DNA from 3 places in the Sporosarcina soli genome. Region 2 is predicted to be linked to each of the others. Evidence: riboswitches for the same ligand, from Rfam matches in the RefSeq annotation. Region 2 holds a riboswitch; each other region holds the start of a gene.
What was found. A riboswitch is a leader RNA that binds a small molecule or an ion and turns the genes downstream of it on or off. The one in region 2 is predicted to bind S-adenosylmethionine.

Region 1 (5,679 bases), on a different contig from region 2:
GCAAACTATGAAGCGGTCGCTGCATTGCCTGTACATGGATTAGGATTGGATTTTGTGCATGGCGATTCGCTTTCATTGCTACAAAAGTATGGGTTCCCAAAAGATAAGGTCTTGGCGGCAGGTGTCATTGATGGTCGTAATGTCTGGCGTGCCGATTTGGACAAAAAAGTGGCACTCTTGCAGGACATCCTAGAGCATGTTGAACAAGAACGACTGATTGTGCAATCATCTGCATCCCTTTTACATGTCCCGGTTAGTACGGAGCCTGAAGAGAAATTAGATCCGGTCATTAAAGGTGGTTTAGCTTTTGCGAATGAGAAGATCGCTGAAATCGTCCTGTTGACGAAAGGCGTACAAAAAGGGGGCGCAGCGATTACGGCAGGACTTGAAGAAAGCAGAAAAGCCTTGGCTGCACTGAATAATTCCAAATATCGCCAAAATACAGAGGTGAAAGAGAATGTTGCCAAACTGACGGATCAGGACGTGAATCGCGCATTGCCATTCGCGGAAAGGATTCAGGCGCAAGAGCAGCGCTTTCAGTTGCCGCTATTGCCGACAACGACGATCGGAAGCTTGCCGCAAACACCAGAAGTACGGCAGACGAGATCGAAATGGCGCAAAGGCGAAATAACAGACCAAGCGTATGAGCAATACATCAATAGCCAAATCGATAAATGGATTGCCATTCAAGAAGAAATTGGCATCGACGTCCTCGTCCACGGAGAATTTGAAAGAACGGATATGGTGGAATACTTCGGTGAGAAATTTGCTGGATTTGCAGTGTCTGAGTTCGGATGGGTCCAGTCTTACGGTTCCCGCTGCGTTAAACCACCACTCATTTTGGGAGATGTTGCGTTCAGCGAGCCCATTACTGTGAAAGAAAGCGTCTATGCACAATCGTTGACTAAGAAGCCGGTAAAAGGGATGTTGACAGGTCCAGTAACGATCTTGAATTGGTCCTTTGTGCGTGATGATATTCCACGTTTCGATGTGCTGAACCAAATTGCATTAGCTCTACGTCAGGAAATCGAAGCGCTTGAAAAGAGCGGCATCCGCATGATTCAAGTGGATGAGCCTGCATTGCGCGAAGGCTTGCCACTCGATCCGGAAAAACATAAGGCGTATTTAGAGGCAGCCGTCTATGCCTTTAAACTGGCGACCGCGTCTGTTCAAAATGACACACAAATCCATACACATATGTGCTATTCGGAGTTCAACGGAATCATCGATTCGATCAGTGCATTGGATGCGGATGTCATTTCCATTGAGACTTCCAGAAGCCATGGAGAAATCATTTCGGCATTTGAAAATAACACCTATGACAAAGAAATTGGCCTTGGCGTCTATGACATCCACAGCCCGCGTGTACCAAGTAAAGAAGAGATGAAACAAAACATCCATCGCGCGCTCCAAACGATTCAACCGACCCAATTTTGGATCAACCCGGATTGCGGTTTAAAGACGCGAAAGGAAGAAGAAACGATCGAAGGATTAAAAGTGATGGTCGAGGCGGCAAAAGAAGTAAGAGAAAGCCAATTGGCTACCGTTCAGAAATAAAAGGAAAAGGCTTTCCCCGTTTAAATGGATGGGGGAAGCTTTTTATTATCGGCGGAACTCCCTGTGATATTAGAGCTTATTACTTCATTATCGGCGCCTGGAGGATAGATATCAGCGATTCCCCTACATATATTGGCGCTCAATAATCGTTTATTGGCGAATCGGGACTTTCCTCCCGCCTGAAGTTATAGAACTCAAATGAAAAACCGCCTGAAGGGTCAGGCGGTTTTAATGGTGGATCAATTCTCCGCTTTCACCGGAGATAATGCAGTCTGGCGAACTTTTTGACTGGAGACGGCGAGCACGAGTACGAGACCTGCTGCCATCAATGCGCCGTCAAGCATGAGCGGCATTCCCCAACTACCTGTACTATCCCGAACGACACCGGAGACGACAGGGGAGAGTACTGCCCCGATTTCAGCAACCAGATTGAGCATGCCGAACATGGATCCTTTGCTTTTTTCAGGTGTCAAATCTGATGCCAACGCGTGGGCCACCGGTTGCAAGGCGAAGAAGAACAATCCTGAGACAAACAACATGATGGACATGACGACTGGATTATTATGCCCCATCATGACGTAAGCGGCGAAAACGAAAATAAGGATGGTCAGAACACCGGTCAGCACGGCGAGTACATTGCGCCGCCCATTCGGACGATCTGACACGAGGTCTGAGATTTTGCCGCCAAGAGGGAAACCGATAAGACCAGCTAATCCGTTAAATGAAGCGACCAATGCTGCCGCCATCAACGCGCCGCCGCCAAAATCTTTGACGATGGAGACGGACCAGAAACCATAAAACCATAAATGCCACATGATTGGGATGAAGAATAGGTACAACAAGAACAAATTTTTATTCGCCAATAATGGCTTGATTTCGGATTTCTTTGTTATATATAAATATAAAATGAGCAGCGGGCATAGTGCCGTAAGAATAATTGCAATCGCTATGGAAGAAAGCCCTAGTTTGACAGAGAAGAAATAGATCCCCATGACAATGACTAGGAAAACGGCGGAGTATAGGGTCATATATAAGAACCCTTTTCCGAATTGAGCTTTTATTCCTGGAGAGGATGAATCTACAGCCACGCCAGGAGTAGCTTTTGGTTTCAAATACTTTAATAGAATGAATGCAACGATTAGTGTTATGCCTCCTGTTACGAAGAAAGGAAAACGCCAAGCATTGTGATTCATAAACGGTTCCGCTAGGGTGATCAGATAGGGTACCCCTAGCGTGCCTGCCGTCAGACCTAAAGACACACCGGTAAGCGCGATACCCATCCCTAATCCGACTTTTTTCGGAGGGCTATGATAGGCGATATAAGAGCGGTCATTCGAATAAAAAACACCTTCACCAAGTCCTAGTAATACTCTGAAAAGAATAAAGGCAATCAGACCGCCTACGATTCCTGTCAATAAAGTGGCAATCCCTGCCCAGAAGATACTTAAGATGATAATGGCGCGATAGCCAAAGCGGTCTCCTAAATAGCCGCCTGGGAATTGCATCAACATAAAGCCGGCAAAGAATAGACTGCCGATCAATCCGCCAATGGCATGCGGATTGGCTACGTCGGCAAAGAAAGAGACTTCATTTTCAATCATATAAGTGATGATTGGGCCTGTAGCTACACGGTCGATATATGAAACGAACCAACCTAAAAAGAGCAAGCCCCAAATTGTGTGATATCGTTGTAACCCTTCTTTTCTCAATTTCCACACGTCCTGTTCTATGTTATTCGATATAAAAAACCTCTCCATTTTTCGGACGGAGAGGTTTTCGAAAGAAGATCCTCTCTTATTTTTCAAAGCATATCGCTTTGCAGGATTTAGCACCTATTTAATGATCCTCATCAATTACGCCTCGGCGTAATTGCATCCGGATTTTGAATTAGCAGGGAGTTTGAACTCCCTGCTAATTCAAATTAAATGGTTGCCGGGCTTCATCGGGCCAGTCCCTCCGCCGCTCTTCATAAGAGATTTAATTAAATTTTATTGCCACACGTCTTCTGCGATTGAAATGACGTGACGCACTTTTTCCCATTGCTGTTCTTCTGTCAAAAGATTACCTTCTTCTGTTGAAGCGAAACCACATTGCGGGCTTAGGCAAAGTTGTTCAAGTGGAACGTATTTTGCAGCTTCTGCAATTCGTTCTTTTATACTTTCAGGGCTTTCCAGTTCGCCGTATTTGGATGTGATCAAACCTAATACGATAGATAGATCCGGTCGATTGACATGACGAAGCGGTTCAAATCCGCCTGAACGCTCATCATCGAATTCGAGGAACAGACCGTCGACATCTAACCCGCCAAAAATCGTTTCAGATACTTCTTCATAGCCACCGCTAGAAAAATAAGTCGATCGGAAGTTACCGCGGCAAATATGCATCGTTACTAGCAAATCATCTGGTCTTTTAGAGATGGATTCGTTGAGGATTCGCGCGTTTAGTTGCACTGTTGTTTCAGGGTCTAGACCGCGCTCTTTCAATGATTCTCTTCCTTCTTCCGATAAGAAGGCAGCCCAAGATGTATCATCAAGTTGCAGATAGCGGCAACCTTCATCGTAAAGTGCCTGAATGACATCCTGATAGGCAGTGATCAAATCATTCACTAATTCTTCGTTATTTGTATAGACGCCATCTTCGAATGTCGCTCTGTGCAGCAACATATTCGGGCTTGGAATCGCGAATTTTGCCACCGCATCGCCTGCGATGCTATGCAAAAACTTAAAGTCTTCAATCATGTAATGCGTGCTGAACTTAATTTTATCGTTTACGTGAATGCCACTCGCTTTCCGCTTCACGCCTTTGAATTCAACGCCTACTTCGGTTTCGATATATTCAACACCGTCAAAACCGGAAAGAAAATCGAAGTGCCATAATTTACGACGAAGCTCTCCATCTGTTACCACTTTCAGTCCGGCTTCTTTTTGACTTTCAACGAGTCTAATAATTTCTTCGTCTTCAATTTTACGCAATTCCTCAGCAGTAATTTCACCGTTTTCCTTTTGGAGACGTGCTTTCTTCAAACGTTCCGGACGCAAAAAGCTTCCGACGTGATCCGCTTTAAAAGGTGCTTTTTTTAGTGTGTTAGTAGTTGTCATGATCAATTCCCACTTTCAGTCTATTAATTATTTGCAATCAAGTTTTTATTGGCAATTGCCAACGCTTGGTCAAAATCCGCAATCAGGTCATCTACATGTTCCAGCCCCACAGAAAAGCGTAATAGGCCATCTGTGATTCCGCGTTTTTCCCGTTCGGCTTTTGGCATAGCTGCATGGGACATCTGTGCAGGGTGGGAGAGGATGGATTCTACGCCTCCCAAGCTAACGGCGAATACAGGAATTTGGACGCTTTCAACAAACGCTTTTGCCGTTTCACGATTTGGTAACCGGAAAGAAAGGACCGCTCCTGGGCTAGTCGATTGTTTTGCATGAATTGCATGCCCCGGATGACTCGCCAATCCTGGATAAAAGACTTCTTCCACTAGCGGGTGACTATCCAAATAGGAAGTGATTTTTTGCGCTGCCTCGGTTGATTGGACCAAACGGGCACCCATCGTTTTTATCCCTTGAATCAATGTATAGGAATCTTGTGCACCTAAAATAGCTCCGAACGAGTTTTGGATAAATGCTAAACGATTGCCAAGTTCTTCGTCCTTTGTCACTGCGAGTCCTGCGATAATATCACTATGTCCAGATAAAAATTTCGTGGCGCTATGTAGCACGACGTCGACACCAAGATCAAGTGGACGTTGGTATAGTGGCGTCATGAATGTATTATCAAGGAATGTTAGACAGTCATTTGCTTTTGCTAATTCAACGATCTGCTCAATGTCGGTAATGCCTAACAGCGGATTTGCAGGTGTCTCGATGTAAAGTAATTTTGTATTTGGCTGGATCGCTATCGCGACATCCTTCGCATTTGTGAAATCGGCAAATGTATGTGTAATGCCAAATTTCGTCAACACTTGGGTGACAAAACGGTACGTCCCTCCGTAAACATCTTCCGTAATGACGATGTGATCGCCTGAAGAAAGCAACATGAATGCGGAAGAGATGGCGGCAATGCCGGAAGCGAATGCCAGTCCTCTTGCTCCGCCTTCCAATGCCGCAATCGATTTTTCCA
Region 2 (5,679 bases):
TCCAATTATTCCATATGGCCATTCAATCTACGCACTGTTTTTCCGAATCAATACCTTGTTCAACCAACAAAAAAGTCACAAACAGAACTTTCTACTGTTTGTGACTTTTTTGTTGGTTGCGAATCAATCAAGTTTAACTCTAAGAATGGCGCCTGTATTCGCGTCCACCTTCACTTCGTATTTATACCCCTCTGCCGTCCGTATATCAATCTCATAAACCAACATCCCATCATCATAATCCAGTTCAGCTTTCACGACATGCCCAGGCACACGCTGCAATGCTATGTTCATCGCTTGCTCGATCGAAATTCGGCGATATTGCTGATGTTGCCAATGGTTCTCCCAACGGTTATGATTTGTCACACAATCTCCCCCCATACTGTCGCTATGCAATCATCCTATACTATTCATAACGCAGCGATTTGTGATTTCCGGGTAGATTGGTGCAATTTCACTCTGCAAAGTGGGATGCATTCACTCTATCGTTCAATCATCATTCTTTTTTATCTTGCTTCTGATTCACCATAAAACGGGCTGTCGGCTGTTCATGCCTCGTCAATAACTTGGATATGAAATGGAATGTTGTCAAATAACTTCCTTCGATCTTTTCCGCTAACATTGTGGATCGTTCATAAAGGATGGAACGAAGATGATCCATTTGTCCAAATAACTTCTCCGTCATGCCTTCTTGTTTGTCGATTCTCTCCAACAATACATCGTGAGCATCTTCTTGCTTTATGAGTTGTTCGGACAACCGTTTTTGCGCAACAAGTTGTTCATTCACGTCTTTCGTAATCACGTCATTGGCAACGACGACTTCTTCCAAGCGCTCAGCTATTCCATTCGTTGACTGGCTTATTTGATCCACTTGTTTTGCAACAGTCCGGTTGAACTGACGTTCTTCAGCTAATTTACGCTGGAAGGAGTGATGTTCGGCATGTAGTTGCACGAATGATTCAATGACCTCGTTCTCGAATTGTTGTTGGCGTACTTCCCGTTCATGCAACCCATGCAGACGGTTGTGGATTGTTTGGAATTGTGTGGACTGCCGCGTGTCCTGTTCTTTCAGTAACGATTGTAAATCATGGAGCTGTCGTTGCAGGGACAGATTCGCTTCTTTCTGTTCGGCTACCCACTCCGTAAACGGATCGATCGTGGATATCCTTTGATTATTCGGCTCTAAGCTTCCCAAATCATTTGTATAGACTTCCGGATGGTCTTCTCGGTTCATAAATAGGCCCATCCCCATCAACCCCCTTGTCGTCATAGCTTATGCGCTAAGCGGCAAAGTAGTCCTTCAATCAATTACGCCTCGGCGGAATTGCGTCCAGATTTTGAATTGAGCATAACTCACGTCTGGTCTTTGGGCACCCTACGCTTTTGGGGAATTAACTCCTTTCAAAATTTGTGACATCCGCGGGCCTACAGGATGTAGGTCATGCAGTCGTTGCGAATCGAACAGCGAAGGGTTCGATTTGCCGTATTTCCGCGTTTTTTTGCAGAAATTAAGGCACTTTATCAGGACGTCGCGCACTTAGACTGCCTTCCATTCTTCATTCAGCAGGCGTTAAAACACCTGCTGAATGAAGATAATCACTCCCAGACGTATGGTGTTTCCTGATAGACATAATAATTCAACCAATTGGAGAAGAGTAGATGAGTATGAGAACGCCATGTATTCAAAGGTTCTTGCGTCGGATCGTCATTCGGAAAATAATTTTCAGGGATATCAATATCGATCCCTTTTGCAACATCACGTTGATATTCTTCTGCAAGTGTGTCAGCATCATATTCAAAATGTCCTGTAATCATCACATGTTTCTCATCTTTCGAAAGAATAATAAACGCCCCCGCATCCTCAGATTCAGCAAGCAAAATTAAGCGCGGATCATTTTTTATCTCTTCGATTGACACGGACGTATAGCGGGAATGCGGTGCACGGAATTCATCATTAAATCCGCGTGCCAGCTTAATCGTCGGATCGGATAGGCGATGCGTATAAACACCAGAGCATTTCTTCGGCAATTCAAATTTACCGATACCATAATGGTGGTAAAGTGCTGCTTGGGCACCCCAACAAATATGTAATACCGATGTCACATTCGTTTTCGTCCAATCCATGATTTCCGTCAATTCTTTCCAATAATTCACATCTTCAAATGCCAAATGCTCAATCGGTGCGCCCGTAATGATTAGGCCGTCAAAGCGACGGTGCTTTACATGCTCGAAAGTTGTGTAAAATGCATCCAAATGGGATTTGCTAACGTTTTTCGATTCATGTGTCGCCATAGTCATGAATGTGACATTCACTTGTAGCGGCGTATTTCCGAGTAAACGCAACAATTGAAGTTCGGTTCTTTCTTTTTCAGGCATTAAATTTAGAATGATAATATTCATCGGACGGATATCTTGGGTTGTCGCCCGCTTTTCATCCATGACAAATATTTTTTCTTCCTTCAAAAGTTCTCGTGCCGGTAATTGTTGCGGAATGTTAATTGGCATTGCTATTCTCTCCCTTTTCATTTACAAAGTCTCTTTTTTGTCCAAAAAGAAAACCCCTTTTCTGTTAAATAAGAAAAGAGGGTTAGTTTTGGACACTCATTTCTTATCTCTCAAGACAAATCATCTTGTTGGAGTTAGCACCTTTCTGACATGGTCAGAGGTTGCTGAAGCTTCAACGGGCCAGTTCCCTCAGCTTCTCTTGATAAGAATATTCATTTAGTTTCCATTATACTATTAAAATAATTATTGTAAACGAATTCTTCGATGATCCTACATTTTATCTAGGGATTTCTGAGCATAAAACAACAGCTTCGAGGCATATTAATGTGGCATTGAGTAGCGGAAAGGAGTTTTTTAAAATGGGAAAAGACGAACACAAAACCGGTGGAAACAATTCACGCTCATTACCACAAACACCGAAAAACCAAAAAATCAGTCCGTCTGATATGGCAACAGAATTTGCCGAGGAGTTTGGTGAGCTGGCCTATTTGAAACCGAAGCGAGAGCGTATGATCCCGAACGAAAGAAAAAGAAAATAACTCATCCGCATCATGCAAATCAATTGGATAATTCCCCGTACCGTCAATCGACTGAAGACGGGGAATTTCCTTATTCATACCGGTTCAGAAACATCTTCCAAAGACATTGATGAGCAGTCTTTCAAGCTAGTCTGCCCTTCCTTTAACACGCTACTCCGCATCCACCACTTTTACCTACATTTATCAATACTCAAATTGCACTTCCACTTTGGCATGGATGGAAACTTGTCCTTGTTCGATAGGGGTCGAAACCTCGCTGGCTAAAGCTCGATAAGCGACGGGCTGTCCACTTATTTCTTCCACAATTCTGATTGGCTGAGGTTCAAGCTGAAGCTGCATCGTCCTCGCAATCGTTTCCGCTTTTGCGACTGCATTTTCCAGTGCAAGGCTCAGCGCCTGCTGATAATATTTTTGTTCATCTGCAACCGTAAACTGAATGTTTGATACACGATTCACCCCATTTTGAACGGCTGTGTCGATTATCGGTCCAATTTGTTGGATGTTAGTCGTTTGAACCGTGATTGCGTTGGTCACTTGATATCCTCTAAATCGTTGTTCCCCCTCAAGATAATCATATTGCGGAGTAATATTGTAAGAAACTGTTTGAATATTGTTTCTGTCAATTCCTAATGCCACTAATGATTCAATCACTCCACTCATCACAGAGGCATTTTCCTGCTGCGCTCGTTGAAGCTGTTTGTTTTCCGTAATGACTTCCATTTGGATTCGAACAATATCCGGCGCAATGCTTACGTTTCCGATCCCTGTAACCGTCATAATTCGGCGATGATGACGAGGCATTTGCATATAAGGGTAATACATTCTTTCCCACCTTCCCTTGCATGTATTTCTTTTCAGTAAATACTATGCAGGTTGCCTAGGAAAAATCAGCGAGGCAAAGCTGAAAAAATAACCCGCTTGTAGCCATTGCCATGCAAGTTATTCCATTTTATCTACCCAGTAGCTTAAGCGCCGTTGGTCGAATTTTGTCATTTTGAAAAAGAATATGGCATCATACATAAGCCCTTCCTATTCACTTAAAATCATTCAAATTTTTTGGACTTTTGAATCTTTTCTAGTACAATACAATTATGGTATAAAAAATAAGATTAATAAGGAGTAGATTTCAATGCGCAGCTTAGGAATTGTTAGGAAAGTCGATCAATTAGGCCGTATCGTCATCCCGAAAGAATTACGGAACACCCTACAGCTTAACACAGGCTCCCCTATGGAGATTTTTGTCGAAGATGATAAAATCATTTTGAGAAAATATGCTATTAATGAAGCATGTATCGTGACAGGGGAAATCACACCGGAAAACCGGGAATATTCAAATGGCATGTTTTTAAGCCCGAACGGAGCTAGAATCTTATTGGAAGAAATCGAGAAAAACAGCGGGGTCAGCAGGCCTGCACTTTACTAACCAAATCTTTCATTTGAATCCTTTCATCATTTGCTGTACACTATAAACACGAGCTGCGTTGTGCGTATTAACATGAAGTTTTAACCTTTAAGCTGTAAAAGGGAGTTTTATCTAGAAACTGGAATGGCACGCCCCATTCAACAACCAATGGGGACATACAGGAATGTTTCTGCGAACACCCACTTTGAGGAGTGGTGGTTTAAAACTTTCTTGACCCATACGGCAAATGCGGCTTTTGAAAAGCCTTATCGGTAGTACACATACCAACCAAAAGCATCGTCCTATTTGGACGATGCTTTTGGTTTTTTATCGTCCAATCGACCCAGCACTTGCCGATTTTCTGAAAGAATAGTCCATCCGCAACAGGGAAGACTATTCTTGACAAGAATATGATTGGAGGATTTTACATGCTTCAAACAATGAACCCAGTGATTCTTCTGCAGATCGTCAACAATTTCTCAATTGAGGCAGAAAAATGAAAAGAAAAAAGAAAATTTTTATCGGTTTACTTTCCAGTTCCCTCGTCTTTATGTTCATCATTTACACACAGCCAGTTGCAACTTTTTTTTCCAATGCCACGAATGACCATACGATTCCTACATTCATGGCAGATGAGCAAGACGAATTGTATCAAAAGATTATCACCTACAACGACCAACATAAAATAGATCCGATCGATGCTACCATTGACCGGGTTTGGAAAGCAATCCCTGGATACAACGGATTACAGGTAGATATAAAAGCCAGTTATGAAAACATGAAGGGAAGAACAGTACTTGATCCTGATAAAATCGTCTTTAAAGAAGTATCACCGTCAGTTCACTTGGATGATTTAGAACCTTCCCCTATTTACAGAGGCAATCCTGAGAAACCGATGGTATCCCTTTTGATTAATGTGGCTTGGGGCAATGAGTATATTCCAGGTATCCTTGAAACATTGGAAAACACCTATGTCAAAGCAACATTCTTTTTTGACGGCAGTTGGGTGAAAAAAAATCCTGCCCTCGCTGCCATGATTTATCTTCATGGACATGAAATCGGCAATCATGCGTACAGTCACCCTGATCTTAAATTTCGATCACGTGCGGAAACAATGGACGAATTGAAAAAAACCAACGATATTATCGAAAAAACATTGGCCGTGAAGCCGGAATGGTTTGCACCGCCAAGTGGCAGTTTTAACGATGTCACAACCGACGTCGCCCATGAACTCGG
Region 3 (5,679 bases), on a different contig from region 2:
ATGCATCCGTTTGCTTGGTGCATGGGATGTCCCGTCCGATCGGCGCCCTTTTCCATGTTGCACACGGCGAGTCGAATGCCATGCTATTACCCGCTGTTCTGGAATTTAGTAAAGACTCATGCGTAGAAAGGCTTGCGACAATTGGAAGGATATTTACAAAATCCCAATCGTTAAGCGACAGTGAAATGGCTGATCTTGCAGTGAAACAAATTAAAAGCCTTTGCTATGAACTAGGTATCCCGAATATGAAAGACTTGGGAATTGAACAACAAACCTATCTGAAAAATATTGAAAGAATGGCTACGGACGCAATTCGTAGTGGAAGTCCTGCCAATAATCCTCGCGTCCCGTCTAAGAAAGAAATCGAAGAGCTGTACCAACTTATTTATAATTACCAGTTTGCAACTCAGATTACCAGTCCTTAAAAACCACGAACAACTAGGAGGAACTATAGATGACAGAAAATAGATTAAAAAACTTCATTACCGGCCAATGGGTAGAAGCAAAAACAACCAATTATATTCCAGTTCCAAACCCTGCGACCGGAGAGATTTTAGCTGAAGTACCCATCTCCACAATCGAGGATGTCAATGATGCTACCAAAGTAGCAAAGGAAGCTTTTTCCACTTGGAGCCAAACTCCCGTTCCAAGACGCGCTAGAATCCTATTCAAATTTCAACAATTGCTCATTGAACAGAGTGAGGAACTTGCAAAGTTAATTACCATCGAAAATGGGAAAAACCTCACGGAAGCTCAAGGCGAAGTGCTAAGAGGAATTGAATGTGTAGAATTCGCTGCTGGCGCGCCTTCCCTTATGATGGGAAAACAATTACCCGATATTGCAACAAACATCGAATCCGGAATGTATCGATATCCTGTAGGTGTCATTGGTGGAATCACTCCTTTCAACTTTCCGATGATGGTACCTTGCTGGATGTTCCCTCTCGCAATAGCATGCGGAAATACATTTATCTTAAAACCATCGGAAAGAACACCCCTGCTTGCGAACCGTTTAGCAGAACTTTTTAAAGAGGCCGGACTTCCAGATGGGGTTTTCAACATTGTCCATGGTGCACATGATGTGGTGAACGGGATTCTCTCCCATGAAGATATACCTGCTATTTCGTTCGTAGGATCACAGCCTGTTGCAGAATATGTTTATAAAACAGGGGCTGGGTATGGGAAACGTGTTCAAGCATTGGCCGGTGCCAAAAATCACTCCATCGTCATGCCGGATGCAAACTTGGATGCTTCCGTCAAAGAAATTATTGGTGCAGCTTACGGCTCAGCAGGAGAGAGATGTATGGCATGTGCCGTTGTGATTGCGGTCGGTGAAGTTGCGGAACCACTGATTGAAAAACTTCAAGATGCCGCAGATTCAATTGCGATCGGAAATGGTTTGGATGAAGGGGTTTTCCTCGGTCCCGTTATTCGGCCAGAACATAAGGCACGAACAGCTGATTATATCGCAAGCGGACAAGAAGAAGGTGCGGTTCTCCTTCGGGATGGACGTCAAGACGAATGCATGACGGCTGACGGCTACTTTATAGGCCCTACGATCTTTGATCATGTCACAACAGATATGCGGATTTGGAAGGAAGAGATTTTTGCGCCTGTCCTTTCAATCGTTCGAGTGGAAACACTTGAAGAGGCCATCGAGTTGACCAATAAATCCGATTTCGGCAATGGAGCTTGCTTGTTTACGGCAAGCGGTCACAACGTCCGTTACTTCCGTGAACATATCCAAGTAGGTATGTTAGGGGTGAATTTAGGGGTACCTGCCCCGATGGCCTTCTTCCCATTCTCTGGATGGAAAAATTCATTTTACGGAGATTTACATGCAAACGGAACGGATGGAATAGAATTTTATACAAGAAGGAAAATGTTAACTGCGCGTTGGTAATTGTTTTTTAGATGAAAGTAAAACAGGAAGTCATCCTTTGATTGGGGTGACTTCCGTTTTTATGCATAAATCTGTTTCACCCGCTAGGAACGAGATATGAATGAGGGGGGCTCCCCCCTATTAGGTTTTTTCACAGAAAAAAAACCGGAAGATGCACATTTGCTCTTCCGGCTTCATATATTATTGTCCAGCTAGTTTTTTTAATGCTTCCGCTTTGTCCGTCTGTTCCCATGGCAAAACGACATCCGTGCGACCGAAATGTCCATAAGCTGCTGTTGCTTTGTAGATTGGACGACGTAAGTCGAGCATTTGGATGATGCCTGCTGGGCGAAGGTCGAACAGTTCACGAACGAGTTCCACAAGCTTGCTTTCCGCTACGATGCCTGTCCCAAAAGTATCAATTGAAATCGATACCGGTTGAGCAACGCCGATCGCGTAAGCAAGTTGGACTTCACAACGATCTGCAAGTCCTGCAGCGACGATGTTTTTGGCAACATAGCGTGCCGCGTATGAAGCGGAACGGTCCACTTTTGTTGGATCTTTCCCCGAGAATGCGCCGCCGCCATGGCGAGCATATCCACCGTAAGTGTCGACAATGATCTTACGACCTGTCAAACCGGCATCCCCTTGAGGTCCACCGATGACAAAGCGGCCTGTCGGGTTGATGAAGTATTTCGTGTTTTCATCGATCAACTCAGCCGGTACGACCGGGTTAATGACAACTTCCTTAATATCGCGTTGAATTTGTTCAAGTGTGATTTCCGGATGATGTTGTGTAGAGATGACAATTGTATCGATCCGTACCGGCACGTTGTTTTCATCATATTCCACAGTCACTTGCGTTTTTCCATCTGGACGCAAGTAGTTAATTGTTTCATCCTTCCGCACTTGTGCAAGGCGGCGAGAAAGTTTATGGGATAAGCTGATCGGTAATGGCATCAGTTCAGGTGTTTCATTGCAAGCATAACCGAACATTAGCCCTTGGTCACCCGCTCCGATCGCTTCAAGCTCATCATCAGTCATGGAGCCTTCACGCGACTCCAATGCCTCGTCAACCCCTGCAGCGATATCAGGTGATTGTTCATCGATTGCAGTCAGCACTGCAGATGTTTCCCAATCAAATCCGTATTTTGCACGTGTATAGCCGATTCCTTTCACAGTTTCACGAACCACTTTCGGGATATCGACATAAGTGGACGTCGTGATTTCCCCTGCAATCAGGACAAGTCCAGTTGTAATTGTCGTTTCGCACGCTACACGCGCATTGGGATCTTCTTCTAATATGGCATCCAAAATAGCGTCCGAAATCTGGTCACACATTTTGTCCGGATGCCCTTCTGTTACCGATTCTGATGTAAACAGTCGGCGGTTTGTCATTCCAGTTCCTCCTTATATCCTACGAGATTGATACGGTACTCATATGTCCCATGTAAAGCCCCCAAGATGAACGGACTTCAAGCCATTTCGAGCTCTATACACGAGGATTAAGGGCGATTTTATATCAATTACGCCTCGGCGTAATTGCGTCCAGATTTTGAATTGAGCAAAGCTCAATTAATTCCTTTCAAAATCTGTGACATCCGCCGGAGGCTTTATCTTCGTTCAGCGGGCGTTTGAATACCCGCTAGATAGTAAACAAAACAGCATCCATCTCACCCTCTATGGAGGTAGAAGTCTGCTGAATGAAGATAAAAAGCCTTTCGCTCACGTAAAAAGCACATGAGGAAAGGCAGGATTGTAAATGCACCTTTCACTCTTATCATACAGGATATTTATCTGTATCCAGATAAATATCTTGCTACAGGTTTGGCACCTTTGCGCTGACAAAAAAGTCATTGCAGGTTGCCGGGCTTCATAGGGCCTGACCCCTCCACCAGCTCGGGATAAGAGTATCCGTTCAACTATACATCCTACGGAAAATTGTCACTGATGTCAAATCTTTTTTCAATTTTCGCGTACAAAGTAATTGTTCTTTGAATTAGTATAGACTAATCCGTTAAATGTGTTATACTAATTCCATAATGTGATGTTACCCAAAGAAGATTGGGATTATACGTAAAGGAAGGTAATAAATTATGATATCTGCGAGAATTGGCGATGAGCTTCAAGAACTGCTGTCTGGTAAAAATGTGCATATGCAGCTTTCAGTACCACAGCTTGTGGAAAAGGCGACATCGCGCGGTGAAGCAAAACTAACTGCGGATGGAGCAATCACAGCTCAAACCGGTAAATATACAGGTCGTTCTCCTAAAGATAAGTATATCGTCGAGGAAGAGACCACGAAAGACAAAATTGATTGGGGTAAAGTGAACCGTCCCATCTCTGCCGACATTTTCGAGTCCTTATATACGAAAGTAATCCGCCACTTAAAAGAGAGAGATGAACTGTTCGTCTTCGATGGTTTCGCAGGTGCAGATCCCGCTTCACGTCTATCCATCCGGGTCGTCAATGAATTTGCATGGCATAATCTATTTGTCCATCAGTTATTCATCCGCCCGAACGAAGAAGAATTGAAAACGCATGTCCCGCAATTCACCATCGTTTCAGCTCCGTCCTTTAAAGCGGATCCTGCAATCGATGGAACGGATTCCGAGACATTCATCATCGTTTCCATGGAAAAGCGGATCGTCTTGATTGGTGGAACAGAGTATGCAGGTGAAATGAAGAAATCCATCTTCTCCATCATGAACTACTTGCTTCCTGAAAAAGACATTATGCCGATGCACTGCTCAGCAAACGTCGGTGAAGATGGTGACGTCGCTTTGTTCTTCGGTCTATCAGGAACTGGGAAAACGACGCTTTCCGCAGATGCGAACCGCAAACTGATCGGGGACGATGAGCATGGCTGGTCTGATAATGGTGTTTTCAATATTGAAGGTGGCTGCTATGCAAAATGCATCAACCTCTCTCAAGAAAAAGAACCTGAAATCTTCGGTGCAATCCGATTCGGTTCCGTTTTGGAAAACGTCGTCATCGATCCAGAAACACGCATTCCTGATTACGACGATGGTACATTGACGGAAAATACGCGCGCTGCGTATCCGATCCAAGCGATCGACAACATCGTTGACCCATCTGTTGCTGGACATCCGAAAACGATCGTATTCTTGACAGCAGATGCATTCGGCGTCTTACCTCCAATTTCCAAGTTAACGAAAGAGCAAGCAATGTATCATTTCCTAAGCGGCTTCACGTCGAAACTAGCTGGAACTGAACGTGGCATCACATCACCGGAAGCTACATTCTCAACTTGCTTCGGTTCACCATTCTTACCGCTCCATGCAACAGTATACGCGGAAATGCTTGGCAAGAAAATCGATGAGCATAACGCGCAAGTCTTCCTTGTCAATACTGGCTGGACTGGCGGCGAGTACGGCGTCGGTAAACGTATGGATCTAAAATACACGCGCGCTATGGTACGTGCAGCACTTGCAGGACAACTAAATGATGTTGAAACAGAAGTGAATGCTGTATTCGGACTTCAAATGCCAACATCTATCGAAGGTGTTCCAACGGAAGTGCTGAATCCACGCAATGCATGGGCTGATGGTACGGCTTATGATCAAAAAGCGAAAGAATTGGCAGACCTGTTCCGTGAAAACTTCAAGAAATTTGGTACGGTTTCAGAAGATATCGTCCTTAAAGGCGGACCAATCGCTTAATCAACGTTCAATCGTGTAGCACATTTCAAATGTGCTACACGATTTTTAATTTTCAAACTCCTAATCTCCCTGCTTTCTCATCCAGTCACATAAGTCGCGGACGAGCTGTGCATT

Region 1: it holds a riboswitch for S-adenosylmethionine, as region 2 does, so the genes downstream of both, ACFPRA_RS23315 (MFS transporter) here and metA (homoserine O-acetyltransferase MetA) in region 2, are expected to answer to the same signal.
Region 3: it holds a riboswitch for S-adenosylmethionine, as region 2 does, so the genes downstream of both, metK (methionine adenosyltransferase) here and metA (homoserine O-acetyltransferase MetA) in region 2, are expected to answer to the same signal.

Annotation. Positions count from the first base shown of each region.
Region 1 covers NZ_JBHSNO010000018.1:36,729-42,407, reverse strand. Annotated here, with positions in the region: gene metE (5-methyltetrahydropteroyltriglutamate--homocysteine S-methyltransferase) at 1-1,557, shown strand, start outside; gene ACFPRA_RS23315 (MFS transporter) at 1,797-3,275, opposite strand; SAM riboswitch class I at 3,349-3,532, opposite strand; gene ACFPRA_RS23310 (5-methyltetrahydropteroyltriglutamate--homocysteine S-methyltransferase) at 3,546-4,655, opposite strand; gene metC (cystathionine beta-lyase) at 4,679-5,679, opposite strand, start outside.
Region 2 covers NZ_JBHSNO010000008.1:373,926-379,604, forward strand. Annotated here, with positions in the region: gene ACFPRA_RS17095 (PepSY domain-containing protein) at 124-363, opposite strand; gene ACFPRA_RS17100 (hypothetical protein) at 494-1,243, opposite strand; gene metA (homoserine O-acetyltransferase MetA) at 1,594-2,502, opposite strand; SAM riboswitch class I at 2,603-2,711, opposite strand; gene ACFPRA_RS17110 (hypothetical protein) at 2,862-3,041, shown strand; gene ACFPRA_RS17115 (SIMPL domain-containing protein) at 3,225-3,863, opposite strand; gene ACFPRA_RS17120 (AbrB/MazE/SpoVT family DNA-binding domain-containing protein) at 4,171-4,464, shown strand; RNA gene ssrS (6S RNA) at 4,512-4,703, shown strand; gene ACFPRA_RS17130 (polysaccharide deacetylase family protein) at 4,940-5,679, shown strand, end outside.
Region 3 covers NZ_JBHSNO010000006.1:249,030-254,708, forward strand. Annotated here, with positions in the region: gene ACFPRA_RS13420 (iron-containing alcohol dehydrogenase) at 1-425, shown strand, start outside; gene ACFPRA_RS13425 (CoA-acylating methylmalonate-semialdehyde dehydrogenase) at 455-1,903, shown strand; gene metK (methionine adenosyltransferase) at 2,084-3,280, opposite strand; SAM riboswitch class I at 3,657-3,793, opposite strand; gene pckA (phosphoenolpyruvate carboxykinase (ATP)) at 3,979-5,565, shown strand; gene ACFPRA_RS13440 (alpha/beta hydrolase family protein) at 5,626-5,679, opposite strand, start outside.